2 regions of the Pseudarthrobacter sp. TE3704 genome follow, and region 1 is predicted to be linked to the other one. Evidence: predicted binding sites of a transcription regulator. Region 1 holds the regulator's gene; the other holds the start of a gene.

What was found. Region 1 encodes LexA, which represses DNA repair genes until DNA is damaged. Its sites were predicted from a motif close to TCGAACANNTGTTCGA; they were not measured.
Region 2: the regulator LexA is predicted to act here: its motif matches at 2,536-2,551, upstream of ACZ9BC_RS15015 (LexA family protein).

What each region holds. Positions count from the first base shown of each region.
Region 1 covers NZ_JBWCCJ010000006.1:38,870-53,968, reverse strand. Annotated here, with positions in the region: gene recA (recombinase RecA) at 43-1,098, shown strand; gene ACZ9BC_RS16400 (regulatory protein RecX) at 1,246-1,752, shown strand; gene miaB (tRNA (N6-isopentenyl adenosine(37)-C2)-methylthiotransferase MiaB) at 1,756-3,315, shown strand; gene miaA (tRNA (adenosine(37)-N6)-dimethylallyltransferase MiaA) at 3,319-4,215, shown strand; gene dapF (diaminopimelate epimerase) at 4,258-5,202, shown strand; gene ACZ9BC_RS16380 (class I SAM-dependent methyltransferase) at 5,174-5,797, opposite strand; gene hflX (GTPase HflX) at 6,244-7,821, shown strand; gene ACZ9BC_RS16370 (ATP-dependent DNA helicase) at 7,814-9,871, shown strand; gene lexA (transcriptional repressor LexA) at 9,988-10,725, opposite strand; gene ACZ9BC_RS16360 (LysM peptidoglycan-binding domain-containing protein) at 11,081-11,539, shown strand; gene ACZ9BC_RS16355 (histidinol-phosphate transaminase) at 11,623-12,741, shown strand; gene hisB (imidazoleglycerol-phosphate dehydratase HisB) at 12,805-13,431, shown strand; gene hisH (imidazole glycerol phosphate synthase subunit HisH) at 13,428-14,216, shown strand; gene ACZ9BC_RS16340 (hypothetical protein) at 14,217-14,378, shown strand; gene priA (bifunctional 1-(5-phosphoribosyl)-5-((5-phosphoribosylamino)methylideneamino)imidazole-4-carboxamide isomerase/phosphoribosylanthranilate isomerase PriA) at 14,417-15,099, shown strand, end outside.
Region 2 covers NZ_JBWCCJ010000005.1:173,026-188,124, forward strand. Annotated here, with positions in the region: partial or broken gene ACZ9BC_RS14995 (ABC transporter ATP-binding protein) at 1-492, opposite strand, end outside; gene ACZ9BC_RS15000 (hypothetical protein) at 637-846, shown strand; gene ACZ9BC_RS15005 (hypothetical protein) at 904-1,242, opposite strand; gene ACZ9BC_RS15010 (endonuclease NucS domain-containing protein) at 1,275-2,204, opposite strand; gene ACZ9BC_RS15015 (LexA family protein) at 2,565-2,996, shown strand; gene ACZ9BC_RS15020 (Y-family DNA polymerase) at 3,032-4,285, shown strand; gene ACZ9BC_RS15025 (hypothetical protein) at 4,323-4,634, shown strand; gene ACZ9BC_RS15030 (ATP-dependent DNA ligase) at 4,911-5,858, shown strand; gene ACZ9BC_RS15035 (hypothetical protein) at 5,855-6,001, opposite strand; gene ACZ9BC_RS15040 (SOS response-associated peptidase) at 6,011-6,472, opposite strand; gene ACZ9BC_RS15045 (hypothetical protein) at 6,629-7,288, opposite strand; gene ACZ9BC_RS15050 (hypothetical protein) at 7,456-7,725, shown strand; gene ACZ9BC_RS15055 (hypothetical protein) at 7,889-8,095, opposite strand; gene ACZ9BC_RS15060 (GatB/YqeY domain-containing protein) at 8,092-8,553, opposite strand; gene ACZ9BC_RS15065 (hypothetical protein) at 8,678-9,145, shown strand; gene ACZ9BC_RS15070 (hypothetical protein) at 9,156-9,398, shown strand; gene ACZ9BC_RS15075 (hypothetical protein) at 9,761-10,444, shown strand; partial or broken gene thyA (thymidylate synthase) at 10,441-10,764, opposite strand; gene ACZ9BC_RS15085 (hypothetical protein) at 10,933-11,505, shown strand; gene ACZ9BC_RS15090 (hypothetical protein) at 11,781-12,230, opposite strand; gene ACZ9BC_RS15095 (hypothetical protein) at 12,297-13,037, opposite strand; gene ACZ9BC_RS15100 (hypothetical protein) at 13,030-13,788, opposite strand; gene ACZ9BC_RS15105 (hypothetical protein) at 13,781-14,083, opposite strand; gene ACZ9BC_RS15110 (hypothetical protein) at 14,308-14,460, opposite strand; gene ACZ9BC_RS15115 (hypothetical protein) at 14,702-15,099, opposite strand, start outside.

The sequences.
Region 1 (15,099 bases):
GCCGCTGAGGCCACCATCGAGAAAGCATTAGAGGTGTCAACCATGGCGGCAGCCCCGGATCGTGCAAAAGCGCTGGAAGCAGCACTTGCCCAGATTGACAAGCAGTTCGGCAAGGGCTCGGTCATGCGCCTGGGCGATGAAGTCCGTGCCCCGATCGAAGTCATCCCCACAGGTTCCATCGCACTGGATGTCGCCCTGGGAATTGGCGGCCTGCCCCGCGGCCGCGTCGTGGAGATCTACGGACCGGAATCCTCCGGTAAGACCACCGTTGCCCTGCACGCGGTGGCAAACGCCCAGCGCCAGGGCGGTATCGCGGCGTTCATCGATGCCGAGCACGCCCTGGACCCGGAGTACGCGGCCAAGCTGGGCGTGGACACGGATGCCCTCCTCGTCTCACAGCCGGATACCGGTGAACAGGCCCTGGAGATCATGGACATGCTGGTCGGCTCGGGCTCCCTGGACGTCATCGTCATTGACTCCGTCGCAGCCCTGGTGCCCCGCGCCGAAATCGAAGGCGACATGGGCGACAGCCACGTGGGCCTCCAGGCACGCCTCATGAGCCAGGCCCTGCGTAAGATCACCGGCCGCCTGAGCCAGACCAAGACCACCGCCATCTTCATCAACCAGCTCCGCGAAAAGATCGGTGTTTTCTTCGGCTCCCCTGAAACCACCACCGGTGGTAAGGCCCTGAAGTTCTACGCTTCAATCCGCATCGACGTACGCCGTATCCAGACCCTGAAGGAAGGTGCCGATTCCGTCGGCAACCGGACCAAGGCGAAGATCGTCAAGAACAAGATGGCCCCGCCCTTCAAGGTGGCCGAGTTCGACATCATTTACGGCCAGGGCATTTCACGTGAGGGCGGCATCATCGACATGGGTGTTGAGCACGGCATCATCAAGAAGTCCGGCTCGTGGTTCACCTACGATGGCGACCAGCTCGGCCAGGGCATGGAGAACTCGCGGCGGTTCCTCCGCGACAACCCGGAACTGGCAGCGGAACTCGAGCGCCTGATCAAGGAAAAGCTTGGTGTCGGCGTGAAGCCGGCGGAGCCCGAATCCAAGGACTCGCCCAAGCTGAAGGCCGTCGACGGGTTCTAGCAGTTGACGGGAAGTGAACGGGAGCGGCGGCACCGGAGTGCCGGAGGCCGCCCACGCGGTGCCCGCCGGGCCACCCCTGTTGAAGGGGTGGCGGGCGGGTTCGAGGATCCTGAGGCTCCGGGGTTTGGCGATGCCGAGCCCGATCCGGTGTCGGTTGCGCAGGCCATCGTCTACCGCCAGCTGACTGCTTCCGCCAAGAGCCGGCTGCAGCTGGCACGCAAACTCGCCGAACGGAACATCCCGGAAGACGTCGCCGAGGCGGTGCTGGACAAGTTCGAGGAAGTCCGGCTGGTTGATGACGCCGAATTCGCCGACATGTGGGTCCGTAGTCGCTCCCAGTCCCGGAAGCTGGCAAAGGGCGCGCTCCGGCGTGAACTCGCTGAGAAGGGCATCGACCAGGAGACTGCCAGCGCAGCGCTGGAGCAGCTCTCTGACGCCGACGAGGAAGCTGCGGCGCGGACCCTGGTGGAACGGAAGATCCGTCCAGGGACGGACCTCGGCGACCGGGCTGAGCGGGACAAGGCAACCCGGCGCCTGGCGTCCATGCTCGCGCGCAAGGGCTACCAGCCATCCCAGGCATTCCGGATCGTCGGTGAGGTCCTCGATTCCCACGCCGCTCCCGACAATGACCAGCCGGGAAGCCGGTACCCTTAACAGGTGAGTTTGACCATTCCTTCCCCCCTTTCCGGCGCCAACTCCTCCGAAGAGAACGCACCCGCTGTGCTGTCCGGCGGGCTTAAGCCGCGCACGTACCAGGTGCGGACGTTCGGCTGCCAGATGAACGTCCACGACTCCGAGCGGATGGCCGGAATGCTCGAGGACGCCGGCTACATCCCCGCCGACGGCGAGCAGGCGGATGTTGTGGTGTTCAACACCTGTGCGGTGCGTGAAAACGCCGACAACAAGCTCTACGGCAACCTGGGCATCCTGGCACCCGTGAAGGCGGCCAACCCGGGAATGCAGATCGCGGTGGGCGGATGCCTTGCCCAGAAGGACCGCGAAACCATCCTCAAAAAGGCGCCCTGGGTGGACGCCGTCTTCGGCACCCACAACGTGGGTGCCCTGCCTGCGTTGCTGGACCGGGCCCGGCACAACAACGAAGCCCAGCTGGAAATCCTGGAATCCCTGGACGTCTTCCCGTCCACGCTTCCCACCAAGCGGGACTCCGTCTACTCGGGCTGGGTGTCCATTTCGGTGGGATGCAACAACACCTGCACGTTCTGCATCGTGCCCGCTCTCCGGGGTAAGGAGAAGGACCGGCGCCCCGGCGACATCCTTGCCGAAATCCAGGCCCTCGTGGACGACGGCGCCATCGAGGTCACCCTCCTGGGCCAGAACGTCAACTCCTACGGCGTGGAGTTCGGTGACCGGCAGGCCTTTTCCAAGCTCCTGCGGGCCTGCGGCGACATCGAAGGCCTGGAACGCGTGCGGTTCACCAGCCCGCACCCCGCAGCATTCACTGACGACGTCATCGACGCCATGGCAGAAACCCCAAATGTCATGCCGCAGCTGCACATGCCGCTGCAGTCCGGCTCTGACGGCATCCTGCGCGCCATGAAGCGCTCCTACCGGTCAACGAAATTCCTGGGCATCCTGGACAAGGTGCGCGAAAAGATCCCGCACGCCGCCATCTCAACGGACATCATTGTCGGTTTCCCCGGGGAGACCGAGGAAGACTTCCAGGCCACCCTGGACGTGGTGGAGAAGTCCCGTTTCGCCACCGCCTTTACCTTCCAGTACTCCAAGCGTCCGGGTACGCCCGCCGCGGACCTGCCGGACCAGCTGCCCAAGGCAGTAGTCCAGGAACGCTTCGAACGGCTCACCGCCCTGCAGGACCGGATCGCCGCAGAAGAAAACCGGAAGCAGCTGGGCCGCCGCGTGGAAGTCATGGTCACCGCGCAGTCCGGACGGAAGGCCGGGGAAACCCACCGGTTGTCCGGCCGGTCCGAGGACCAGCGGCTGGTGCACTTTTCCGTCCCTGACGGGGCGCCGGCCCCGCGTCCTGGGGACCTCGTAACAGTCACCATCACCGAGGCTGCCGCCTTCCACCTCGTGGCCGACCCCACCATCGGGGACTACAGCCTCCGCCGGTCACGAGCCGGTGACGCCTGGGACAGGTCACAGGCGGATTCCTGCGGCTCGCCTGCACCCGGCTCCGGTGCCGGCCGCACGGGAGTCTCCCTCGGCATGCCGTCGCTGCCGCTGCGCACGCGCTGACCGGTGGGCACCCCGCCAGTCATCGCCGTCGTTGGCCCCACCGGTTCCGGCAAGTCTGACCTGGCCGTCAGCCTTGCCCTTGAGCTGGACGGCGAAGTGGTCAATGCCGACGCCATGCAGTTCTACCGCGGCATGGACATCGGCACCGCGAAGGTCACCCAGGCCGAACGCAGGGGAGTACCGCACCATCTCCTGGACATCCTGGACGTCACGCAGGAAGCGAGCGTCTCCGATTTCCAACAACAGGCGCGGCAGCTCATCGGCGAAATCCACGCCCGGGGAAAGCGGGCCATCCTGGTGGGCGGGTCGGGTCTGTACGTGCGGGCTGCACTTGATGTCCTGGAATTCCCGGGAACCGACCCGCAGCTGCGCCAGCGGCTGGAGGCAGACCTCGCTGCCCAGGGTACGTCCGCTCTCCTCGCCCGGCTCCATGCAGTGGACCCGGTCTCGGCCGGCCGGCTGTCCGATGACAGACGGATCATCCGGGCCCTGGAGGTATATGAACTGACCGGCCGTCCCTTCAGCTCCTTCATGCCGCAGCGGGAGTACGTCCAGCCCGCCGTGCAGATCGGCCTTGCTGTGGACCGCGAGGCACTCCGGGAGCGTCTGGCGCGGCGGGTTTATGCGATGGTGGACAACGGTTTGCTGGCCGAGGTGCGGCGGCTCGACGCACAGGGGCTTCGCAAAGGAAAAACAGCACCCCGGGCGCTGGGCTACTCCCAGTTCCTGCAGGTGATCGACGGTACAGCGACCGAAGTAGAGGCAGCGGAAGACACCATCGTCGCCACCCGCCAGTTCGCACGCCGCCAGCTCACCTGGTTCCGTGCCGACCCCCGGATCAGTTGGCTGGACTGGCAGGACACGCACCTGCTCGACCGGGCCGCGGCGCTCTGCCGGTAGCCGGTTTCCAGCCCGCCGGGCACGGCCGGTACCCTTGGATCCATGGATGCAACCCTGGCAGAGACCACCGCGCCCGCTTTCCGTACGCTCGGCGGACTCCGCTTCTCGAAGGGGCACGGCACAGGCAACGATTTCGTCCTGGTAGCCGATCCCGAGGGTGCCCACAACATCACGGCCGACCAGGTTGCGGCGCTGTGCGACCGGCACCGCGGCATAGGCGGCGACGGCCTCATCCGGGCGGTGCCCTCGCGGTTCCTCCCCGAGGGGCGTGAACTGCTGGCCGGCACCCCCGAGGCAGAGTGGTTCATGGACTACCGGAACGGCGATGGCTCACTCTCGGAGATGTGCGGCAACGGCGTCCGCGTTTTCGTCCACTTCCTCCGCTCGGAGGGCCTCATCGACCTTCCCGACGGCGGTGCCCTCACCATCGGCACGCGGGGCGGGGCCAAGACGGTGGTCCGTACCGGCGATGACTACGCGGTGGACATGGGTCCCTGGGAATTCATCTTTCCCGGTGAGGCCACTGCCAAGGCCATGGATTCCCTGGTGACCGCCGAAGGCCTTGAAGTTCCGCGCCCGGCACTGTCCGTCAGCATGGGCAATCCGCACACGGTCGTTGCCCTTGCCGAGTTGTCGGAACTGGCGGGAACCCGGCTGTTCACTCCGCCGGGCGTCGAGCCCGTTCCTGCCAACGGCACCAACGTGGAGTTCGTTGTTCCGTCCGAACCGCTGGTCCACGATGGCGTCGGGTCCGTCACCATGAGGGTCCACGAACGCGGTGTGGGGGAGACCCAGTCCTGCGGTACCGGAGCCTGCGCCGCCGCCGTCGCCATCCGGCACTGGGCCGGTGCCGAAGCACCTGACACCTGGCGCGTCCACGTCCCCGGAGGAGTGGTGGGCGTCAAGTTCTTCGCCGGCCCCGGAGGGCACGAGCATGTCGAGCTCAGCGGCCCGGCCGTTATTGTGGCAACCGGGACGCTTTCCTGACCTTCAGGATCCGGAAGGACTTTGACGTTGATTCCCGGGTCACGGTGAAGGCGCTGCCGAGTTCGGCCGCCAGCCAGCGCTGAAGGGAATCCGATCCCAGGTTCTTCTGCACCACCAGCCAGGCGGTACCGCCCGGCGCCAACCGTGGCAGCCACAGGGTCAGCAGGCTGTGCAGCTCATCCTTGCCGATCCTAATGGGGGGATTGGACCAGATGGTGTCGAAGCGGACGTCCGGGTCCACTGCCTCCGGGGTGCTGGCAACAACGTTGGACAGGCCCAACGCGGCGGCGTTTTCGTTGGTCAGCGCGATGCACCGCTCATTGACGTCCACGGCGTAAACCTGGGCGTGCGGTGCCCGCAGGGCCATGGTGAGGGCGATGGGGCCCCAGCCGCAGCCAATGTCCAGCAGGTTTCCCGTGGGGGCGGGCGCCGGAACTTCGGCCAGGAGGATGGCCGTTCCCTTGTCGATCCCGTCCGGGCTGAAGATGCCGGTGGAAGTCTGCAGCCTGCGCGTTTCACCGGCCAGTTCAACAGCGAGGGGCTTGCGGGTAAAGGGGCCGGCGGGCGATGCGCTGAAATAGTGTGCGGACTCCATAACTGGCCAGAGTAGTTCCACTTGCAGCGTAATGGGAAACTGCCCCCAACCACGCTCTGCTAATCTGGGAGGCATGTTCCTGATCTTCGAGTAGCCGGCACGGGCAAAGCCCGTCCCGAAGCCTGTCCTTCCGCGACAGCCTGTCCCGCAGCGATGCAGGTTTTTCCTTCCGCTTGTGCACCGGACCAGACGCATCCCCGTTTGCTCCGGCAGCCGGACAACACTCGAAAGTCAGCATTCCGCTGGTCCTCTCGCCGTTTTTCCGGACCGTTCCGTTCCGCCGCCCGTCTTTGGTGCGGCACGTCCGCCGCCGTCCCTTCCCGGGCGCCGGCGCAAAAACTTCCCAGGAGAACCGCATGACCGCAGGCCGTCAGCCCAGCGCGAATACTTCCCCACAGACCAGCAATCGGCACTATTCTGGAAATGCCGAACCTTCAAAGGAGACCATGACCAGCCAGCCCAACACCGGATCCGATTCTGCCGCCCAGGACATGAGTCCTGAGGAAATCCAGGCTGTTATCGACCGGATTCTCTCCAAGGACGTACCGGCCAAAAACCTCAGCACGCCCCCCACCGACGAACGCGGAGACGGGAAGGTGCTGGGCAAGGCCCAGGCCATTTCCCGCCTGGATGAAGAACACACCACGTTCGACGGCGACCAGCAGGACCTCGAGGAACGCCGCGCCCTGCGCCGTACGGCAGGTCTTTCCACCGAACTTGAAGACGTCACCGAGGTCGAGTACCGCCAGCTCCGCCTGGAGCGCGTGGTCCTCGCCGGTCTCTGGTCCGACGGAACCCTCGCCGACGCCGAGAACTCCCTGCGGGAGCTTGCAGCCCTCGCGGAAACGGCGGGCTCCGAGGTCCTGGACGGCCTGGTGCAGCGCCGGGCCAAGCCGGACCCCGGAACGTTCCTGGGCTCCGGAAAAGCCCTGGAACTCAAGGACATCGTGATGTCCACCGGTGCGGACACCGTGGTGGTGGACGCCGAGCTTGCCCCGTCCCAGCGGCGCGGGCTTGAAGACATCGTCAAGGTCAAGGTCATTGACCGCACGGCACTGATTTTGGACATCTTCGCCCAGCACGCCAAGAGCCGCGAAGGCAAGGCGCAGGTTGAGCTTGCCCAGCTCGAATACCTGCTTCCCCGCCTCCGCGGCTGGGGCGAGTCCATGTCCCGCCAGGCCGGTGGCCAGGTGGGCGGCGCAGCGGCCGGTATGGGTTCCCGCGGTCCCGGTGAGACGAAGATCGAACTGGACCGCCGGCGGATCCGCACGCGCATGGCCAAGCTGCGGCGCGAGATCGCCGCGATGAAGCCTGCCCGCGAAACCAAACGCGCCAACCGCCGTCGTAATGCCGTCCCGTCCGTGGCCATCGCCGGGTACACAAACGCCGGCAAGTCCTCGCTGCTCAACCGGCTGACGGACGCCGGCGTCCTGGTGGAGAACGCCCTGTTCGCCACGCTGGACCCCACAGTCCGCAAGGCGGAGACGGCGGACGGCCTGGGATACACCCTGGCCGACACCGTGGGTTTTGTCCGGTCGCTGCCCACCCAGCTCGTGGAGGCATTCCGCTCCACCCTGGAGGAGGTCGCCGACGCCGACCTGATCCTGCACGTGGTGGACGTGTCGCACCCGGACCCGGAAGGGCAGATCGCCGCAGTCCGCAAGGTCTTCAGCGAAGTGGATGCCCGCAAGGTTCCCGAAATCATCGTCCTGAACAAGGCCGATGCGGCGGACCCCTTCGTGGTGGAACGGCTGAAGCAGCGCGAACCGCGCCACGTGGTGGTGTCGGCACGCACCGGTGAAGGAATCGCAGAGCTGCTGAAAGCGATCAGCGACGCCATTCCACGGCCCAGCGTCAAGCTGGAACTGCTCATTCCGTACAACCGCGGTGACCTGATCAGCAAGCTCCACGAGTCTGACGCCGAGATCATCAGCGTGGACCACGTTGAGGCTGGTACCCGTGCCGTGGTGATGGTGCGGGAAGGCCTCGCGGCCGAACTGGAATCATTCATCAGCAATGACTGACGCCGTGGCCGGCGAAGCCACGGACACGGCCGGCGGGCAGTTCGTTATCGAACTGCTCGACCGGGCCGTGGCCGCCATGGGCGGCCAGAGCCGCGCGGGGCAGCACGAGATGGCCAAACAGGTTGCCCGGGCCATCGAAACGGGCAACCACCTGCTCGTCCAGGCAGGAACGGGTACCGGTAAGTCGCTGGCCTACCTGATACCCCTGATCGCGCACGCCCTGGAGAGCAACAAACCCGCCCTGGTCTCCACGGCAACGTTGGCACTGCAGACGCAGATCGTGGGCAGGGACCTGCCCCGGCTCCTCAAAGCCATCACGCCTGCCCTTGACCGGCCCGTCAAAGTGGCCCTGGTGAAGGGCCGGTCCAATTACGTCTGCCGGCACAAGCTGGAGGGCGGGTTCCCGTCCGAGGAACCTTCCGAGGGCCAGCTCTTTTCGCTGGGGGAGGACACCAGCGTTCCCCACTTCGCAGCGACGGTGGGCGGACCGGCGTCCCAGCTCGGAAAAGAAGTGGTGCGCCTGCGTGAATGGGCGGAGAAGACCGCAACCGGCGACCGTGACGAACTCCTGCCCGGCGTAACGGACCGGGCGTGGCGGCAGGTGTCGGTGACGTCCATGGAATGCCTGGGCGCCCAGAAGTGCCCGATGGCTGCGGAGTGTTTCAGCGAGCTTGCCCGGCAGGACGCCGCGGAAGCCGACGTTGTGGTCACCAACCACGCCATGCTGGCTGTCAGCGCTTTCGAGGGCCTGGCGGTCCTTCCCGAATACGACGTCGTGGTGGTGGATGAAGCCCATGAACTCCAGGACAGGGTCACGGGTGCGGTGTCGGGCCAGCTTTCGGTGGCCATGATCCACGCGGCAGCTTCCGGGGCGCGGAAGCATACGGCCATCACGGTGGATGCGCTCAACGCCGCAGCCGCGAATCTTGAGCTCGCCCTCGCGGGCGTGCCCAACGGGCTGCTTCCGAACGGGCTGAATGACGAACAGCTGGACTGCATCGACCAGCTGCGTGAGGCCTGCCGCGCGGCGCTGTCCGACTCCAAGGGGGACAGCAGCACCACGGCCGACGGCGGCAGGCAGCTTGCGCGGTCCCGCCTGATGCTCATCCTGGAACTTTGCGAACGGCTCCTCGCTGCCCGCGAGAACCGGGAGGTGGTGTGGTTTTCACGCGCCAGCTCCTTTGATCCCGCCCAGGGCTATTCACAGCCGGACGAAACAGCGCCGGCCCTGATCAACATCGCACCGCTGTCCGTCGCCGGACGGTTGCGGGAGGGGCTTTTCGCCGGCCACACCGTGGTTTTGACGTCTGCCACGCTTGCCATCGGTTCCGCTTTCGAACCGGCCGCCGGCGGGCTGGGCCTGGTGGGCGAGGGTGCTCCCAGCTGGACCGGCGTGGACGTGGGATCGCCCTTCGACTACCCGAAACAGGGCATCCTCTATGTGGCCGGGCACCTGCCCAAACCCGGCAGGGGTGCGTCCCCTGAATCCCTGGCTGAGCTGGAGGCGCTCATCCGTGCATCGGGCGGCGGAGCGCTCTGCCTCTTCTCCTCCAGGCGCGCCGCGGAAGAAGCCGCCGAGGCCCTCCGGCCCAAGCTGGGCATGACCGTCCTCTGCCAGGGCGACTCCACCATGACGGCCCTGGTCAAGCAGTTCGCCGACGAGCCCGACACCTGCCTGTTCGGCACTATGTCCCTCTGGCAGGGAGTGGATGTGCCGGGCGGGTCCTGCCGGCTGGTGGTCATCGACCGGATTCCGTTCCCGCGGCCGGATGATCCCCTCATGACAGCACGTTCCCGGGCGGTGGCCCAAGCCGGCGGAAACGGCTTTATGTCGGTCTCGGCAACCCACGCCGCCATTCGGCTGGCGCAGGGAGCCGGCCGGCTGATCCGGTCCACCGGCGACAAGGGAGTAGTGGCAGTTCTGGATTCCCGGCTGGCCACGGAGCGGTATGCAGGATTCCTGCGGGCTGCCCTGCCGCCGTTCTGGGCCACCACGGACCGGAAGACCGCGGTGGCGGCCCTTGAGAGGCTGGCAGGGGAGTCCAACTGAGGCGATTCCAACTGAAAAGACGGCACCTTCCCTGAACTGAACTGCTCCCCGGGACCAGTTCAAACCCGGGAAGGTGCCGTCTTTTGGATTTTTGGCTGTAACAGGCCTTGTTGTTCCTAGAGTGAGCGCAGGACCGAGACCACTTTGCCCATGATGGTGGCGTGATCGCCAAGAATGGGTTCGTACTGCGTGTTCTGCGGGAGCAGCCATGTGTGGCCGTCACGCTGGCGGAAGGTCTTGACGGTGGCTTCATCGTCCAGGAGCGCGGCCACGATGTCGCCGTTGGCGGCGTCCGCCTGGCGGCGGACCACCACCCAGTCGCCGTCGCAGATGGCTGCGTCCACCATGGAGTCACCAGCCACTTTGAGCATAAAGAGCTCGCCCTGGCCCACCAGTTGGCGGGGCAGCGGCATGACATCCTCCACCAGCTGGTCCGCCAGGATGGGGCCGCCGGCAGCAATGCGGCCAACCAGGGGAACCATTGCCGTATCCAGTGCCGTGGGCAGCGCGGTGACTGTTGCGCCGGCGCCAGGCGCCGAAGCGGCCGCAGGCTGGTTCGCCGTCTTGGCCGCCCCGCCGTCTAACGTGAGGGGCATCAGCACCTCCATGGCGCGCGGCCGCTTCGGATCCCGGCGGAGATATCCCAGTTTCTCCAGCTGCGAGAGCTGGTGCGTCACGCTTGAGAGGCTTGCGAGCCCCACCGTATCGCCGATTTCACGCATGGACGGCGGATAGCCGTTGTCATTGACGGAGCGCTGGATGGTTTCGAGGATTTTTTTCTGCCGGGGGGTCAACCCTTTGGCGGTCTTCTTCGGCTGCGGGGCTGCCCTGCCCCCGGTGGCTGCTGCTGCCATATTCGCCAATGCCTTTCGGTTGCCACCGGGCTTGTCGCTGCGCCGGACTGGGTGAGCTTCCCTCAATGTCAGACCCTGCTGATCAACTTCAAGGGTGGTTGTTCTTTCCTTCAAAACTAGGCCAGCCACATTGCTTTTTCAAACATTTGTTCTAGCGAGTCTCGACATTGTTCGTTGATAGGTGCTAAAACTGAAGGAGCAAAGTTCGAACATGTGTTCTACTCGAAGCTTGCATCATTCGAATACAGCGTGCGTTTTTCGAAGAACCAGCCGGAGTGCCGGCGGTGCAGCAGCGGAGCGGGACATAGAAGCAGCAAGGTCGGGCAGCACAGTACGGTCCAGGAGGGCTCAGTTCATGTCAGCTATATCCGCTTCGCAGGCCAAGGGTCCGCGCGTTCATTCCCATCAGCCAGCACACCAGCTTCTGTCGCAGCGGGACAGGTCCCGGTCCGCGCAGGTGCCGGCGGGTACGCCGGAGTCTCCGGGCAAGCCGGCGCCCCTGCCGCCGTTGCGCCTGACGCGCCGGGGCAAGATTGTCCTGATTGGGATTCCCTTGGTGCTGTTGGCTGCCCTGCTGCTTTCCCTGGCGGGATTCTTCAACTCGCCCGCCAAGGCGTCCGATGCGCCGGAGGACCTGTCGGTGACCCCCACCGTCACTGTGACCGTCCAGCCCGGTGAGTCGCTGTGGGCCATCGCTGGCACTGTTGCCCCTGACCGGGACGCCCGCGATGTGATTGCGGACATCGTCCAGCTCAACAACCTCCCGGCCGGAGCAGTCCTCCCCGGGCAGCAGCTCTACGTCCCCACCCGCTGAAGCCGCAGAGGTCCGTGCACGCTGAGCGCGAACAGGGGGCCGTCACATTTTCCGGTCTCCGGAACGGCCACTAAACTGTTCAGGTGAATGACCAGCTTGAGCGTCTGAACCGGCTTCCCCTCCGCAGCAACCTCCGCGGGCTGACCCCCTATGGGGCGCCTCAGCTGGATGTCCCCATCCTTCTCAACGTCAACGAAAACACCCATGGTGTTCCCGCGGACGTACGGGCCGCCATCACCGCCGCGGTAACGGAGGCCGCCGCCGGGCTCAACCGCTACCCGGACCGGGAGTTCACCGAGCTTCGGCAGGCGTTGGCCGAGTACCTGGGGCATGGACTGGATGAGACCAATCTCTGGGCGGCCAACGGTTCCAACGAGGTGCTCCAGCAGATCCTGCAGGCATTCGGCGGTCCGGGCCGTACGGCGCTGGGCTTCCCTCCCACGTATTCGATGTACCCGCTGCTCGCCAGCGGCACCGACACTGAATACATCACAGGCGAACGCGCCGAAGGGTACGGCCTCAGTGCCGAATCCGCAGCACGCCAAGTCAAGGAACTGCAGCCAAACATCGTTTTCCTGAGCTCGCCCAACAACCCCACCGGCACGGGTTTGGGACTGGATGTTGTGGAGGGCGTCTATTCCGCCGGTGAGGCCAGCCAGACAATCGTGATCGTGGACGAGGCTTACCACGAATTTGCCCACGACGGCACGCCGAGTGCCCTGACCCTGCTGCCGGGGCGCGAGCGGCTCATTGTCACCCGGACCATGAGCAAGGCTTTTGCCCTGGCCGGTGCCCGGCTGGGCTACATGGCCGCAGCACCCGAGGTCACGGACGCCCTGCGCCTCGTCCGGCTGCCCTACCACCTGTCCGCCGTCACCCAGGCCACGGCCCTGGCCGCCCTGCAGCACCGCGAGGCACTGATGGCCGATGTTGATGACATCAAGCGGCAGCGTGACCGGATCGTCTCGGAACTGACCAGGATGGGCCTCAAGCCCGCTGCCTCGGACTCCAACTTCGTCTTCTTCGGCGGACTGGATCGGCCCCACGACGTCTGGCAGCAGCTGCTGGACGCCGGTGTGCTCATCCGGGACGTCGGAATCCCCGGCCACCTGCGCGTGACCGCCGGGACTGAGACCGAAACCACAGCCTTCCTCACGTCCCTGGAAAGCATCCTTGCAAGCCAGGCTGCCCTTCCAGCCTAGACTTGACGTACCGGGCGCTGGGCGCCCCCGAATCAAACCTTCTGCCTTAAAGGACACCTGACCATGAGTTCCACCGGTTCGAACGCGGCCGCCTCCCGGACTGCGCGCATGGAGCGTGCCACCAGCGAGTCGTCCGTGCTCGTGGAAATCAACCTCGACGGCACCGGCATCTCGGACATCGACACGTCCGTGCCGTTCTACGACCACATGCTCACGGCGCTGTGCAAGCACTCGCTCATCGACATGACGGTGAAGGCCACCGGCGACATCCACATCGATGTCCACCACACCGTGGAAGACGTCGCCATCACCTTCGGTGAGGTGCTGCGGACCGCCCTGGGCAACAAGGCCGGGATCCGCCGGTTCGGCGAAGCCACCGTTCCCCTGGACGAAGCGCTGGCCCATGCCGTCGTGGACGTTTCCGGGCGGCCCTACCTGGTGCACGGCGGCGAGCCGGCCGGTCAGGAGTACCACCTCATCGGCGGCCACTTCACAGGCTCCCTGACCCGGCACGTCTTCGAAGCCATCACGCTGCACGCAGGGATCTGCCTGCACATGAACGTGATCGCGGGCCGCGACCCGCACCACATCGTGGAAGCGCAGTTCAAGGCGTTCGCCCGGGCGCTGCGCGCTGCCGTGGAGCCGGATCCCCGCGTTGAAGGCATCCCGTCCACCAAGGGCGCGCTGTGAGCGGCCAGGTCCTGAAAGACGGGGCCATCATCGATCCCTCTGCGTCCCGGAAGCTGCCCTCGCCGGAGGGAAAGCCCACGGTCACCGTCCTGGACTATGGCTCGGGCAACGTCCGGTCGGCCGTGCGCGCCCTGGAACGGGCCGGTGCCGAGGTGGTCCTCAGCGCGAAGCCCGAGGATGTCCTGAACGCCGACGGCCTGGTGGTCCCCGGCGTCGGCGCCTTTGAAACCGTCATGCGGGAACTCAAGGCCGTGGACGGCATCCGCCTTATCGGCAGGCGGGTTGCCGGCGGCCGCCCGGTCCTCGGTATCTGCGTTGGCCTCCAGGTGCTTTTCGAGGCCGGCGTCGAACATGGCACCGAGGCCGAAGGAATCGGGGAGTGGCCCGGGAAAGTCGAGCTCCTGCCGGCGGACGTGGTGCCGCACATGGGCTGGAACACGGTGAAGGTGCCGGAGGGCTCCAAGCTCTTCGCCGGGGTTGAAAACGAGCGGTTTTACTTTGTGCACTCCTATGGAGTGCAGGAATGGAACTTCGACGTCATCCAGCCGCGGATGGCGGCGCCCTTGGTCACCTGGTCGGAGCATGGCGCCCCGTTCATCGCGGCGGTCGAAAACGGCCCGCTCTGTGCCACGCAGTTCCACCCGGAGAAGTCCGGCGATGCCGGTTCCCGGCTGCTGCGGAACTGGGTGGAGGCCCTGCACCGACCCGCTGCCGGCGGCAATGCCCCGGCTGCGGAGAATCCGGCCACCGGCGACACTTCAGAGCCGGCCGGCGGCAACGCCTAGATGCTGTGGTCCGTTGTCCTGATGGCCCTCGCCGGCCTGCTGGTGGGCGGTGCCCTGTCCTTCCGGCAGCAGCACAAGCCACTCTGGACCCAAATATCGTTTTACGTCCTGGCAGGCATGGCTTTGCTTGCCGCCTACCTGCTGACGCTGCCGGCCAACTGACGGCCCGGCCCGCCCTGCCCCAACCCTGAAGGATGAAGATGACCACCGCTAACGATCTGCCGGTTCTTGAACTGCTGCCCGCCGTCGACGTCGTGAACGGGCAGGCCGTCCGGCTGGTCCAGGGCGAAGCAGGCAGCGAAACGAGTTACGGCACTCCGCTGGAGGCCGCGTTGAACTGGCAGCAGCAGGGCGCGGAATGGGTGCACCTGGTGGATCTGGATGCCGCTTTTGGCCGGGGATCCAACGCTGAACTGCTCCGGGAAGTGGTGGGCCGGCTGGACATCAACGTGGAACTCTCCGGAGGGCTGCGCGATGACGAAACCCTCGAAGCTGCCCTGGACCTCGGCGTTGCCCGCGTAAACCTGGGCACCGCCGCCCTGGAAAATCCTGACTGGACCCGCCGGGCCATCGACCGCTTCGGCGACAAGATCGCCGTCGGCCTGGACGTCCGCGGGACCACCCTTGCCGGCCGCGGCTGGACCAAGGAAGGCGGGGACCTCTGGGAGGTCCTGGGCCGCCTTGAAGAGGCAGGCTGCTCCAGGTATGTCGTCACCGACGTTACCAAGGACGGCACGCTCCAGGGTCCCAACGTCGAACTCCTGCGCCAGATGGTGGAGAAGACGGGCAAGCCCGTCGTGGCCTCCGGCGGCATCTCCAGCCTGGACGACCTGAAGGTCCTGCGTTCGCTCGTGCCGCTCGGGGTCGAAGGCGCAATCGTAGG
Region 2 (15,099 bases), on a different contig from region 1:
CTCGTCCAGGATCAGCAGCTCGGGGTCGTTCATGATGGTCACCCCCAGCTGGACCTTCTGCTGCTGGCCGCCGGAGAGCTTGTCCAGCCGGACGGTGGCTTTGTCCGCCAGCCCGACCCGCTCCAAATAGTCCTGTGACCAGGACTTGGCGTTGGTTTTGGATAGGCCTTTGAGCCGGCCGAAGTAGACCATGACGTCCAGGACGGCTTCCTTCTTGTACAGGCCCCGCTCCTCGGGCAGGTAGCCGAGGCGTGCCCCGTCCCGGGGCTCGAAGACCTTCCCGCCAATGTGGAGCGTCCCGGCGGTCGGCTGATAGATGCCCAGCAGCGCCCGCAGTGTCGTGGTCTTTCCGGATCCGTTACTGCCCAGGAACCCGAAGGTCTCCCCGGCCCGGACATCGAAGGACAGGTCCTTGATGACCGTCTTGTCCCCGAAATCCATTCGAAAGTCTTTGATGTGCACAAGCGGCTCCGCCGCGTCCCCCAACGTCATCCTGCCAGCCTAGCTGTCGCCCGGAATGCTTCTTGCCTGTAGACATGCGTAGGGTGCCGGCCAGCGGCCAATGCGAACCAAGTTTTGAGACAGCAGATACGCTGAAGACCAATCCAATTTGGGGGACGAATGCAAGACTCGCGCATGGGGGCTTTCCTGCTCGGGCTGGGGATGCTGCCCATCGGGTGGGTGCTCTTCGAGGTCCTTGGCGGGCGGTCAAGCCAAGAGCAGTACCGTAGCGATGAGGACCTCTACACGCTGCTCTCACTGGTTGGTGTGCTGATCCTGGCAGTCGGGCTCGTCTGTATCCTCGTCAGTATCTACGAGTGGATCAGGGAAAGAATCAGCAGGTGATAGCCGCCCCTACCCCTTGAGCATTTCGAGGTGCTGGTCCCGCCGGGCAATTATGCATCACCCTTGAAATTGGCCCTTGGACCGGGTGAACAGGGCAGCGAGCATAGCCCCGAAGAAGGATACTGTGAGGATGGCCAAGATCGCCAAGGCCGGGTTCGTCCACGCCGGCACCAAGTCGTACTCGGCGTTGCACTTGGTGGTCAGCGGGAACAGCTGGAGCTGCTCATGTGCGTTTTGGCTGCGGTACTCATGGTCGTACGCCTGACCAGCCTGACCGCACGCCTCGCCGACGTCGAGTCCGCTGGCGGCAAGGCCTTGGACGAAGACCAGGAACGCCAGGAACGCCGAAAGCGCGCTCAGCTTCAGCCAGAACCCGGCCGGTTTCGGCTTCTGCAACCTTTCAAACCCCCGCATCACCTGAGCTACCCCTACACCGACTCCAGGTGGAATTCGACCCGGTACTTCATGAATCGGATGTTCCGTGCCATGGACAGTGCCCGCCGGATCCGCAGGTCATCTTCCTGGGCGATGATGACCCCTTCGACGCTCTGGCCGGGTTCGAGCAGCGCCTCGTTGACGAAACCCATATACCGCTGAATTTGTCCGACCACGGCATCGCTTGCACGACCCCGCTTCAGCTCCACCACGAGCAGCCGGGACCGGTCCTTGCTGATGGCCAGGATGTCCATCGGTCCTGTGTCCGTGGGGTACTGCTGCCCAACCGGCTGGCCGTCCTCGGTGTAGATGTCGTACTCGCGCCCCAGCGACGTACTCGCCCAGTTGTGGACCAGGAAGTCCTCGAGCTGCTTTTCCATCTGGAAGGCCAGCTGTTCCTGCACCTCGGCCGAGATTGTTTTCACGACGGGCTGTGCCGGGTCGGCCAGCTGCGTGAGCGTGGCCAGCTCGCTGGTGTGTGCCTCCAGTTGGAACACCGTCATCGGCACGCCAGCCGTGGAGGCCAGGGTCGGGCTCATGTCGTCCCGGTTGATCGAGCCCTTCCAGTCCACCGGGCGCCTGTGTGGCAGCTCCGTACCGGGATGGTACTCGTATCCGCCGGTGACGATCCCGTACTGGTAGGTCCGGTCCGGCTTCGGGGCCAGGACCAGGTCGCCGTCGGCGATGCCCTCGCTGGCGGCCCAGAGGTTGCCCATGGCCAGGCCCGCGGCGACCTTCGTCTTCTCCGGGTACATGCCCAGGTACACGCTGTTCATCGCGCCGCGGAACACCTCCGCTCCCCCTCCCAGGTGCGGCCGGATGTCGTAATCCCCGATGAAGTCAACGCCCAGGTATCCGGCCTGAACCATCTCTTCGGCAAACTGGCCGCCGCGGCCCTGTCGGACCACCCATGCTGTCGTCATTGTTCTCCCGACGTTTCGACCGCTGCTTGGCGGCATTGAAGTCATTCTTTCCGAAATGAGTTGCTACCCTCTGAAGTCCGGTTCCCGCCTGCCCCTTTGCAAGATTTTTGTAGCTTATGCTCGCTTCACCGCCGGAGACACGGCAGTGAAGAGTTTGCGCCTCTTATCAACAAAGCCCGCAGTCCCCATTTTTCCGCACCACGCGCTAGAGGGTCCCATAGACAGGGTCTCAGGCCGGTCTGGTGCCGTGACTGGCGTGTGACCGTCCCGGGTTTGTTTGCCAAAAACCGATGAGACGCGGATGTCTGTGCACCGGAGTACACTGATTAACTCGAACATATATTCGATTGAAGGTGTGTCGTGAGCATTATTGTCGGTCCCCGCGTGATAGATGCGGGGGTTTCCTTGTTGTCGGTGCTGGTCTCTCCGGTGCCAGTTGCGGCGGGCTTCCCGTCGCCGGCGCAGGACTACTTCGATGGCCGGATCGACCTAAACGCGCACCTGATCAACGACATCACCAGCACCTATGTAGTGCGGGTGTCCGGGGAGTCCATGGAAGGTGCCGGGATCAGCGACGGGGACGAGCTAATCGTGAACCGGGCGCTGGAACCACATGACGGATGTGTGGTGGTCGCGGTCCTGGATGGGGAGCTGACGATCAAGCGGCTGCGGATCACCCCGAAAGGGGTGGTGCTGCAGGCGCAAAACCCGGCGTACCCGGACATCGAGGTCCCGGCACTGTCGGACCTGACCATCTGGGGCGTAGCGACCAGGTGTCTGCATCATGTCTAAGCCGGCGCTGATGCGGCACATGCCAGATCGCGCACGTGGACGTGAACTGCTTCTACGCCTCCGCGGAACGGGCGTTCGACCCTTCCCTGGAAGGCAAACCCGTGATCGTGCTGTCCAACAACGACGGCTGCGCGGTCACCCGCTCCCCCGAAGCCAAAGCCCTAGGCATCGGCATGGGCGACCCCTGGTTCAAGCTCGCACCGCGGGCCAAGGAGTGGGGTCTCGTTGCTCTGTCCAGCAACTACGAACTCTATGGCGACATCAGCACCCGGGTGATGGAGCTGCTGGGCCGGTACTCGGCCTGGCTGGAGGTCTACAGCATCGACGAGGCCTTCCTCGGTATCAAAGGCACCCCGGCCGAGCTGGCTGTGATGGGCCGGTCGATGAAGGCCGCCGTCCGGCGGCACGTCGGGGTGCCGGCCTGCGTCGGGATCGCACCGACGAAGACGCTGGCGAAGCTGGCGAACAAGTGGGCGAAGAACAACAAGGCCTTCGCCGGCGTGTGCCACTGGGACTCCGTCCCCGCCGCGGAGCGGGAGGCCCTGCTGGGCCGGCTGTCCGTTGAGGAAGTGTGGGGCATCGCAGGCCGACTAACTAGGCGGCTGAACGTGATGGGCATCTTCACCATCGCCGACCTGGTCCGGGCCGACCCGGTCGCGATCCGGGACAAGTTCTCGGTCGTGATGATGCGCACCGTCCTGGAACTGCAGGGCACCCCCTGTATCCCTATGGAAGAGGAACGGATCGGGCGGGACCAGCTGATCTTCTCCCGCTCGTTCGCCAAACCCATCACCACGGCCGCAGGGATCCGGCAGGTCATGAGCGTCTACGGGCAGCAGGCCTCGGCGCGGCTGGCCAAACACGGGCTGCAGGCCAAGGTCCTGACCGCGTTCGCCGGCACCTCGCACTTCAACCCCAACGACACCTCCTACCCCTCGGTCTGCGTGCCGTTGCCGATGCCCACGGCCGACCCGGTAATCCTGACCAAAGCCGGCCACGCGCTCCTGCCCCGGATCGTCGAGGGCGTCCGGTACGCCCGTGCCGGGATCATGGTCACCGACCTGCGCCCCACCGGCAACCAGGCCCCGCTGTCACTGTTCGAAAACCCGCACGAGGAACGCCACATCGGAACCCTCTTGGAGGACGTCACCCGAAGGTACGGGCGCGGGTCCATCGGCCTGGGCCACGGAGGGATCCGGGGCGGGCCGGACTGGACCATGAAACGCGACATGCTCTCCCCCAGATACACCACCCACTGGGACGAACTCCCCCTCGTCAAAGCCGCCTAATTCATCAAAACCCAGCACCACCAAGGAACGAACTCTCATGAGCGTCACCACAGAAGCCCCCACCCTTAACGCGTCGGTGGACGTCCGCTGCACCGCCGCAGGCATTCCCCTGGCCGTCCGCTACGACGGGCGCATCTGGGTCGTTGCTGAAGAACCTGTCCACTGGTTTACCAGGGACTCCTGGTGGGAAACCCGAAGGAACGTGCCCGTAGGAGTCGGGAATGTCGTGGACATCGAACACTGGCGGGTACAGGTCCGTTACACGTCGGACTCGCCGCTGCGGACCTTTGAACTGCGCCGTGATCCCCTCTCCGAGAGGTGGCTGCTGGAGTCCATCACCGAAATCTGACGTCCACCTTCCCAAGCAGAGCGGCTGCGGGCAGGGACCCGGCTGTTAAATTCCGAAGGCCCCGATTGCTCGGGGCCTTCTAACCAGCGGCCGAAGCCAACTGGGGGTGTGGCACTATCCTCTCAACAAGCGGCCCCGCCCTTGGTAATCACTGGTATCCGCCGGCCCGGCTGTGCGTAGTCTGAGGCTATGGGACCGACAATCCACTCTGGGGCGGGGCTGCCGGCAGGCCTTGCACCTCCAGTACAAGTCGCACTCGCACGGGCCATCACTAAAATGCCACGCGGTGACGGAGCCCACGGAGCGCTTCTGTTTGAACCCAAATGGGACGGGTACAGATGTGTTGCAGTCAGGGATGACCACGGCGCCACCCTGTGGTCCCGGCAAGGGAAGGAATTGACCGGGTGCTTCCCTGAACTCTGCTCAGCGGTCGCTGCGGCCGTCCCACCGGGATGTGTGATCGACGGCGAAGCCGTGATCTGGAGCCAGGGCAGGCTGAACTTCGACGCCCTGCAGCAGCGCCTGGGTGCTGGAACAAAAATCCTGCCCGGGCTGGTCATGGCAGCGCCAGCCAACTATGTTGCCTTCGATGTCCTGGCCGTGGCCGGGCACGACGCAAGGGACCTGCCGCTGAGCGACCGGCGTGCGCTCCTGGAAGAACTCGCGACGGGCTGGCAACCGCCGCTGTCCCTCTCCCCCACCACCACTGACCGCAGCCTGGCGGAACAGTGGCTCGAAGAGCTGCCCCATACCGGGATCGAAGGGCTGGTCATTAAAAGCCTGAACCAGCCATACATGCCCGGCGTCCGTTCCTGGTTGAAGCTCAAGCACAGGGAAACCCTGGACATCATCTGCGGCGCCGTGATCGGGCCGATCACCCAACCCTCCGAGGTCGTCGCCGGCCTGATCCTGGACGGCGAGCTGCGAATCGTCGGACGCTCCACGCCACTGAAAACAAGGGAAAGCCGGGAACTGGCCCGTTGGCTACAACCGCCGAAGGATCAGCATCCTTGGCCGGTCACTGTGAAAGGTACGGCCCTGGACAGGTTCAACCGGGACAAGGAACCCGTGGCGTTGACGCTCGTGGAACCGGTGGTTGTTGAGGTCTCCGCCGACGCCGCATGGTCCGGGAGGTCCTTCCGACATTCCCTGCGGATCCTCAGGGCCAGGCCGGAGCTAACCCCTGCCGATGTCGTCCTGCCCGACCGGCTTCAGGCGAATTAGCGATCCGCGCGGATCACTATGAGATTCTGGCCCTCTTCCAGAAGCGCGTAGAGGTTTTCCCGTGCTTCTTCGTAGGTGTCGCCTTCATCCTCGATGTGGTTGTAGCTGCCGTCCGGCTTAGTGATGGTGCCGGTGAGTCTCACTGCACGAGCCTATTTCTCCGCAGGTTCGGCGGGCTCGATGAGCTCCGGCCCATTGTTCCGCACACTGTTGACCCAAGGGCTGACAATCCGCGGTGTCAGGGTCGGTTCCGGCAGGGAGTCCAGCAGGTGCTGGATGCCGTCCTTGTCGGTCAGGTCGGGGTCCAACCATTCAGCGAAACGGTCCCGCGGGATGATGACCGGAGAACGGTCATGGACGTGCCCCAGCGCGTCCTGTGTCGTCGTAGTGAGCACCGTGCAGCTGAGCAGCCACCTTTCAGGATCATCCTCAGGCAGGGATGGGTCTGCCCACCACTCATACAGTCCGGCGAAGCCCTGCAACGGTTCCTTCTCGGAGTACAGGTAGTTCGGGATCTTCTTCCCGTCCTCGGTCTTCTGCCACTCAAAATAACCTACGGCGGGGACGATGGCACGGCGCTTTACAGCAGCCTTCCGGAAGGAAGGCTTCTCCAAGATGGATTCGCTGCGGGCGTTGATCAGTTTGGATCTCGGTCAGGGGTGCGATGAGTTCGGGGCGGATGGGCGCAGGCGCTTTGGTCTTCTTGGGCATGTTTTCTATGTGTGCGGAGGCGCCCGTTCACGCACGCGTTGCCGGCTGTCCGGCCCTCCTTAGTCTTCCAAAACCTTGAGCCATGCATCTGCACCGGGACGACTGAGCTTGAACTTCGCGCCCGAAGTGAGCTTGCTAGGACCAAAGTAGGCAGCGAAGGTAGCGATGACGTCATCCCTGTTGTTCTCGATGCCCGCAACCGTGACGTTGATGATTCCCCCAATGAGGGCAAGGAGTGCTCCAGCCCTTGGGTCAACCCCGGCGGCGGCCTTGATGAGGTCGGCGTTGGTCGCCAGTCCGGAGATGGCTTTGAGGACCTCGGCGGTGGCCTTCGCGTTATCGCTGTCGGCGACCATTAGCACGAGTGCCAGGAAGTCGTGGACCGGCGGCAGGACCAAGGGCGCCCCATCTGCGTTGCCGAAGGTGACGTTGGTGCCGGGTGCGACCTTGGGAAGTGAGAAAATTTTCGGATCAACCACCTCCAACCCCCAAGGAATCTTTACGGGTTTCAAAGTGCTGTCCACGGCGATTCCGAACAGGTAGGGCTCCGCCATATACTGCCACCCAGACCACTCCTGGATGTCGTAGAGGCGGTACCTGGTGATGGCCAGACCCGGAAGTGCGGCCTCCACCAAAGGGGGGTGCTTGAGGTCCTCAATAGCGTCTTCCAGCGTCAGGTCTTCAAGGCTAAGCTCTGTCGCTGCAACTTGATCCGTCACTGTCGTCTCCTGTCTGCGTGGTGTGACAGGGCCATTGTGCGCGTGTCGAAGGGAGTTCTCCAGAGTCTTAGGCCCCTTTGTTCGCGCTGCCCGAGAGAGTACCAAATGCCGGGCACCGGACTCCCCCTAAGGAGAGCTTTAGGGTGCCTTCCGCACACGTTAGAGGCATGAGCAAAGACACTGTATTGGCACCGGAAGACTTCGTCATCACGACCGGCGATGAACCGGCCGACTGGCCTGAGAAGTTCGCCCCTGGGACGATGGCGAAGGTCGTCACCCACGGCGAGGGTCTTTGGGCGAAGATCACCGCGGACCACGGCGAGACCATTCAGGCGACCATGGCCAACAACCCTTTCGGAGGCTTCGCTGCCTTCGGAGACCCAGTCAAATACCGGCGAGAAAACGTCCGCGACATTCTCCCGCCGACGTACGGCTAGCCGACAACCCAACGACTAAGGCATGCACAGTGGTTGCTGTGCGGGCCTTTTGCCTGACAGGAGTTGCTAATCCTACGGCTGCGCGAGCCTGGCCTTGATGGCCTGGATCAGTGGGGTCGACTCCAGCCAGTCGTAAGGTTCGGCAAAGTATCCGAAGCCAGCGTCATCCACACCAAGCCCAGGACAGGCGCCTGCCATTGTCCAGGGCATACAGGTACTCGGCCCGATCGATGCAATAGGGCAGTACGTTCGCAAGGTAGTCCTTGGACATGTCAACCAACTGGCGCTCCCGCCCCGCGGCATCGATCCAGTGCTGGTCCTGGAGGAATGTCTCGGCCCGGATCTCTCCGCCCTGCCTCACTTCGGTCATGCCAACCGGGCCTTCACTATCTCGCTGACTGCTTTGCCGTCGAAGCGGCCGGCGATCTTGGGCGTCACGGACTTCATGACGACACCCATGGAGCGCAGCGACAGTTCGGCGCCGTCAGCCTTCAGGCCAGTGATGACCTCATCGACGATGGCTTGGGCTTCCTCGCGGGTGAGGGCCTTGGGCAGGTAGGCCTCGATGACTTCCGCTTCGGCGATCTCCGCGTGGGCCCGGTCGGTGTGACCGGCAGCTTCGTAGGTGGCTGCGGTGTCGCGGCGCTTGGCGGCTTCCTTCTGCAGCAAAGAGGTGACCTGGAGGTCGTCGAGCTCGACGGGGGTCTTGCCGGACTTCTCCTTCGTTTCGATCTCGCCAAGGACGTTGCGGACGGTGGTCAGGGCGACCTTGTTGCCGGCCTTCATATGGACGACGACGTCGCCCTTGAGCTGTTCCTTCAGGGACATGGTTCTGCCTCATTCTTCGTTAGGGTGAGGGCTATGTGTGCGGCGGCGCCGCGGGGTTTCACCGGAGCCTGCGACAGGAGCTTACTGGCCCCGCACACATAGAGTCGGGAAGGGAAGGGACCGCATGATTTTCTACAGCGAGCAGGAGCGGCGCAATGATGCCGTGTACGCCGAGCACAAGAAGGCCGTCGCTGCCGGTGAGAATCGAGTCTTGCGGACGACCAGCACCGGAGAGCTGCACAGCTACCCCGGCGATGAAATCGGGTTTACGCCCGGCCGCGGCCAGGCCCAGGTCAGCACATGGTGGGGCATGGCCATTGTCTGCTCCGTCCTGGGACTGCTGTTCCTCGGGTCACTGGTCATGTTGACCGTGACCCTGATGCAGGGGCGCGGAGAGTGGGGCGCGCTGTTTCCCATCCTTCTGGGAGCTTTCGGCACCCTGTACACCTTCGGATTGTCCCGTGACGAATACCGGGGCACCAAGCTCCGCAACCTGCGGGGCTCGCCGAAGCCGGGCACCTCCGGCCGCGTTGACGTCAACCTTCTGGAACTGGGCCAGGAACGTCCCGACCGGCCCGGCACACCTCGATAGGAATCGACCCATGTTTCACCAGGACAAGCAGTTCCGCCGGCCCGACGGCACCCTCTACGACTCAAGCAGCTTCAATGTGCGCCAGTTCGAGGAGCAGTACGGGCCCGGCGGGGTGCCGGAGGGATGGTCGATGGCTGCCACCACGCCCATCCAGAGCCCGGGGCTGATCACTGCCCTCGCATTCTTCACCACGGTCATGTCCCTCGGCATGCTGGTGCTAGGGGTCTGGGCCATACGGGCCGTGAAGAGTTGACCACCATCCTCCTGGGGTTCGGTGTCAGTGCGGGCGGACTGCTGATGTCGGTGCAGGCCTTCAAAACCGCTTCCAGGCGCCGGCGCTGGCTGCGGGCTCAGCGAAGCAACGCAGGGCAAGAGCACTGATGGAGTATCTGATCGGCTTTGGCTGCCTTGTGGTCTTCATGGTGGCGCTGCGGCTGCTGAACGCCCACTTGGCAACGCAAGCACCGCCGGACCAAGCCGCCGCGGCATCAGGGTGAGCCCAAGTCCCAGCGCGGCCGGGTTTACAAGGATCCGCCCTCCACGAACCACAATGCGGACCCATACAGCGGATGGCACTAGCCGGATGCAACTGCCGGCTCGGATAAGCTCATCGGCATGACGGGAACGACGAGCATTGCTGATTCGCCTGCGGAGCGGGCGGCTAAGGCATCCCGAGCGCTGTACAAGCAGGAGGACTTCGTCCGAAGCCTGGAAGGTCTCAGCGATGACGAACTCCGGGAACTGATGAGCGAAACCGTGACGTTGGAGAAGGCGGCCATGAAGGCGTGGTTGGAATCCGGCGACTGCTACATCATCTCCCTGGCCGGCAAGGTCCATCTGCCCACGTGCGACAGCATGCGCCGGTTCATCGACCGGGACTCTGCCTGGTTTACGAACTTCCGCTTCCCAGGTCGCCTGCTGGGGGACGGCCCGGACGAAGACCCCATCCCGGTCTGGCCTATCCTGCGGACCCGAGCACAGATTGAAAGCCTGTCCAAGCGAACCGCCTGCCCGCTGTGTGCATTGGACCTGGACTTTCTGGACAAGCCGGCAAGGACCATAGCCTGGACGTACCTCTCGGCCGCCAGTCTGAATTCCAAACACTTCGGCACCGAATTCCGCTTCGCGGACGGGCCGCTCCTCGGCGCGCTCATCAGGATCTCGACCGTGGAAACCATCGACGGCCTCGACTTCAGGGCTGACTTCGAGCACGCAGAAGTCCCCGTCAGCGATCCGGACACCAGGTTGATGTACCGGACCGGGACGAGGGCCTTGGCCAACGCTTCGAAGACGTCCTAAACCGCGACGGGGGCTTCGATCTTCGGATGCGGGTCGTAACCGATGATCTCGAAGTCTTCGACCCGGTAGTCAAAGATGCTGACGGGCTTCCGGGTGATCTTCAGCTGCGGGTAGGGCCGCGGTTCACGGGAGAGCTGCAGCTCCACCTGCTCGATGTGGTTCTCGTAGATGTGGGCGTCGCCGAAGCTGTGGATGAATTCCCCTACGTCGAGTCCGACCTGCTGGGCGACCATGTGCGTGAGGATCGCGTAGGAGGCGATATTGAAGGGAACACCCAGGAAGAGGTCTCCCGAGCGCTGGTAGAGCTGGCAGTTCAGCTTCCAGGGATTGCGCTGCGGCGGCGATATGGAAATGCTCATTCCGACGGGTACACGCCCTGGGTCGTTGACGGGTCGGTGGCCTAAGCGGATACTCCACGTATGGGCACCAGGCGAAGCGTGTCGCATCCCGGCAGCGACTCGGGCAGCAGCACTAGAGGGTCAGGGCGGTTGGCGCTGGCCGTCTCCCTCGCTAGCATTCTTGCAGTAGTCATTGGCCTAGCTGCCTGGCTGTTTCCCCGTTCGGCGCCTGCCCCGCCGCCATCTGATCCGGTTGCAGAATGTCGAAAGCAGCATCCAGATGCGGACGGAAAGCCAGTCCGCATAGGAGATAACCAGCCGCAGAATTACCTCATTCAAGGCTGTGGGTCCACCGGCCTACCTGGCATCGCAGATGACGGCCTCTGGAAGGCAGAGCTCAAGATCTACGGCATTCCCAACACCGCGCTGGTAGATCTTTACACCCACGTGGAAGTATTTCAGACGGAGTGTGCAGCCTTGGGCCTTGACTACCTCTATGCGAACCAAGGCATCACCTCTCATACCCGCATGGTTATCCAAAATGGACAGACGGTGTCCGGCCACGATGGCAGACCGGAGAACATTTTCCAGACGGGCGTACCTTCAGAAGCCGAAGGGATGTCGCTTTCACAAGATCGGCTGGTAGTACTCAACAACGGCAGGAACCAGCTGGACAGCGTCAGTTGCGAACCGCTGTCCGCTCTTACCCGCGCTGAGAGATAGTCGGGCGTGCGGCCGTACTTCTGTTGTGCCATATGGACAGGATTCGAACCTACTACCTCCTCGTGGGGTTGGTGCTCTTCCAAATGAGCTACCGAGGCATGTGGTGTGCGGATCAGCACGGTGGCAGCACCGAACCTCTGCTCCGGGCTGGGCACCACTACGGTCCTGTGTCCGGCTTTCCGTGGCACCATCCACCACGACCGGCCAGTATGCTTCCCGGGAGCCCTGGTCGGACGGCTTCCCTCGGTCGGGCTTATGCCTGGTCATGCAAGCTTCTATGCAGCAACTGCCGCCACGGCCGCCAGCCGGGCTTTCTCCTCGGCTTCCGCGGCCAGGTGGAGCTGGTAGCAGGCCTCCATGGATTCCTCCGTGGTCTGGGCTTTGCCATCCCGAAGGTCGCGGAGGAACGCAAGAACACGCTGCTTCGGGGTCGCCTGCGGGTAGGACGGGTTCTCGCCGTCGTTGATCGGGTAGATCCGGTAGGTCGTGGACCAGATGTCCTCGAAGGTGTGCCACAGGGCGCTACCCTCGGTGTCGTTGGCTCCCATGTTGAACAGGTGCCCGAAGAAGCAGTTGGTGGTGCCGTCCTTGGAACGGACGGTTTTCACCCGCCAGGACGCCTCCGCGGTGGCCTCCATGTAGGCGATGACCCCGTCGATGGTGGCCAGCTGTTCCCTTGCCCAGCGGGCAGCGCGGAGGTTTTCGGCTCTTTCCTTTGCGTCCATGGAGCCCATGCGTGCGGTGGCCCCCGACCTCGTCACCAGCCGGCGGTCAGGGCCACGCACTGGCCCTCACTGCTGGGCGGTTGGTCGCCCCTTCCGCCAGTACAGGACCGCACCCGTCACAACGAGCACACCGAGGACGCCTGCGATGAACCCACCGGCGGTGGTTTCCGCATCGGATGTCGGCACACCGTCAAGGGCGCCACTGGAAGGGGTTGCAGCAGGTGCAGCGTCTTCCTGGGCTGTAGGCGCCTGCTCCGCAGTGGCGCCGGCCGTCTCTCCGGCGACAGGCTTTGCTTCTACTGGGGCCTCGGCCTCGGCTGCGGGCGCTTCGGCGACGGCTTTAGCCGGGGCAGCTTGAGTGCCGGGGACTGGTTGGCCAACGGGCGGCACCACGGCGGTCACTTCGCGTTGCGGTTCCGCGAAATTCTTCGGGGCGACGTATTGGCCCACGGCAGGCGCTGCCGTGACAGCAATGGGAGCTGGCGCAGCGGGGGCAGGAGCCTGGACCGGAGCCTGGACCGGGGGAACGTACGGGGCTGCAGGCGCCGGAGCCTGCGGCACAGGCATGGGCCCACCGCCTCCGCCGACAACAATGGTGCCCGCTGCGCCTGGGACGGCGGACCCTCCCCCGCCGCCGACAACATCTCCCCCGCCGCCGGCAACACCGCCATCGCTGTTGGGGACACATATGGTGACCCCGTTGATAACCGTGTTCGTGCAGGAGGCCTGGGCGGACCCTACCGAACCGAGTGACAGAGCTGCGAACAGGACGACGCCGGCAACAGCCTCAGAAGTCCGCCTACGCACGGTCACCTCCTGTCCGGCGGCCGGCCCGGCGTGGTCGGATGATGAACAGGTAGGCGGCCGCCGCGAGCCCAGTGATCAGAAGCCCGGCTGTGGACAGGACTAGGACGAGCCCGGTTGGTGCTTCGGCTGATGCCGATGCGGTGTCCACCTTGATCGCGATCCGCGCGGCGCTCTCGGAAGCCGTCGCTGACGAGCTAGGTGATGGTGTGGCCGATCCGGATGCTGTCGCAATGGCCGCCGCCGTCTCAACGGTCGACTCTGCTACTACTTCCGCTGGTGCGCCAGCTGGAACCCCAGCCTCGGCCGCGGGCATTTGCCCGGCAGGTGGCTGGTCGACGGCAGGCGCACCAGCAACATCGGCGCGAGCCGGAGCCCGGACCACTCCCGGTGCTGGCACCTGGGCAGCCGGGGCGACCGGCTCGATGTTCAGCTGCACGTTTGCCGGGGCAGGTGCGGGCGCAGGGGCTGCGGGCGCTGCAGGAGCCGGGACGACAACGGGAGCAGGAGCGGGTGCGGGTGCCACAGCCGGCGGGGCGGCCGGAGCAGGAGCAGCAGGCGGAGTGTAGATGCCGCCTCCTCCCCCGACACTGCCTGTGCCAGGAGCCACTCCACCGGAGCCATCGTCGTAGCAGTCAGTGGCTCCATTGGGCGCCGTATAGCAGACCTGTGCGGCCGGGGCGGGGGTGGCCAGGAGCAGCGGTCCGCTGAGAACCGCGAGCATGACGGCTGATGCGCGGAGCTGTCTATGCACGTGAGCCTCCCATGCTCCGGCGGCCGAGCTGTCGGGGGCGCAGGACAAAGATGTAGGCGGTCGCAGCGGCACCGGCGATCAGGATGCCACCGACGACGATTCCGATGATGACAGCCGGGGACAGCCTTCCGGAGGACGAAGCGCTCTCAGCACGAATGACGGTGGGAGCGGCGGACTCAGTGGCTTTCGCCGACGGTGCGGCTGAAGACGTTGCTGAGGGGGTAGTTGTCGGCGCTCCGGTGCCACCATCTGCTGCCGGTGTTGCGACGCCTGCCGGGACGTCGGCCTTGGGCACCGCACCGCTCTCAGATTGCGTTTGCTGGGCAACCGTTCCGGCAGGAGCCTGGGCCTGAGCGGCAACGGGAGCAGCGGCGGCTGGTGCCTGGCCGACAAGAGGAGCTTGGGGCCGGGCGGCGGGGGCCTGCGGCTGCGCATTGTGCTGGGCAGCAGGGGCCGGAGCCGCCGGTGCTGGAGCGGGAGCTGCAGGCGCTGGGACATAAGCCGGGGGCGGAGCCGGAGCTACGATTGGAGGTGCTGGAGCTGGGGCAGGCGGTGGAGGCGGAACTGCGCCAGGGGACGTCCCCCCACCTCCGCCAACGTTGCCGACTCCTCCGTTGTTGCCTCCGCCTGTGCCGGGGCCGGTGCCGTCGTCATGGCAGACCACTTGGCCATTACCGGCAGTCCAGCACACCTCTTTGGCGTGAGCAGGCGCGGCCAGGAGCAGTGGTCCGGCAAGGATGGCGAGGCATAGTCCGGCCCCTGTGTTGATGCGCATTGTTCCCCCATGTGTTCGCCGGAAGTTGACCGGCTAGGGATAGCGTATCCGAGCCTCGCCATTTCCATATGTGCTGGTCAGACGGTTACAGGGGGCAAGCTCACCAGCGCATCAACCCATGTCGAGCAACGGGGCACCTCAGCCAAAAAATCCGCCAGCTTCAAGAAGTGCTTTGGCAAATGTCCATTGTCCGACTACACAGCCGAGAATCAATACGGGGGCAAGGACATAGTATGCAGCACGCGAAGCCTTTCCCATGTGATGAGCATCAGGCTTGGCTCCCGAGCGCCACAGAAGAAACAGCATGATCAGAGCTGGGAGCATCGCAATCGGCATCGGTATGCCAGTTCCGCTCCTATTGAACTTCCCGTCATACGGCATTCTCGTTTCCAACGGAACGTTCACGAAGACAAAAACGGCAATCACCGCACAGGCAAAGAATGCGAGGACGCATAATTGTGTTTTGAGTTTTACCGCACGCCTACCCAGGCGCAGGTCCTCCTCAGTCAGCTCTTTAGGACGCCCTGTGTTTGAGC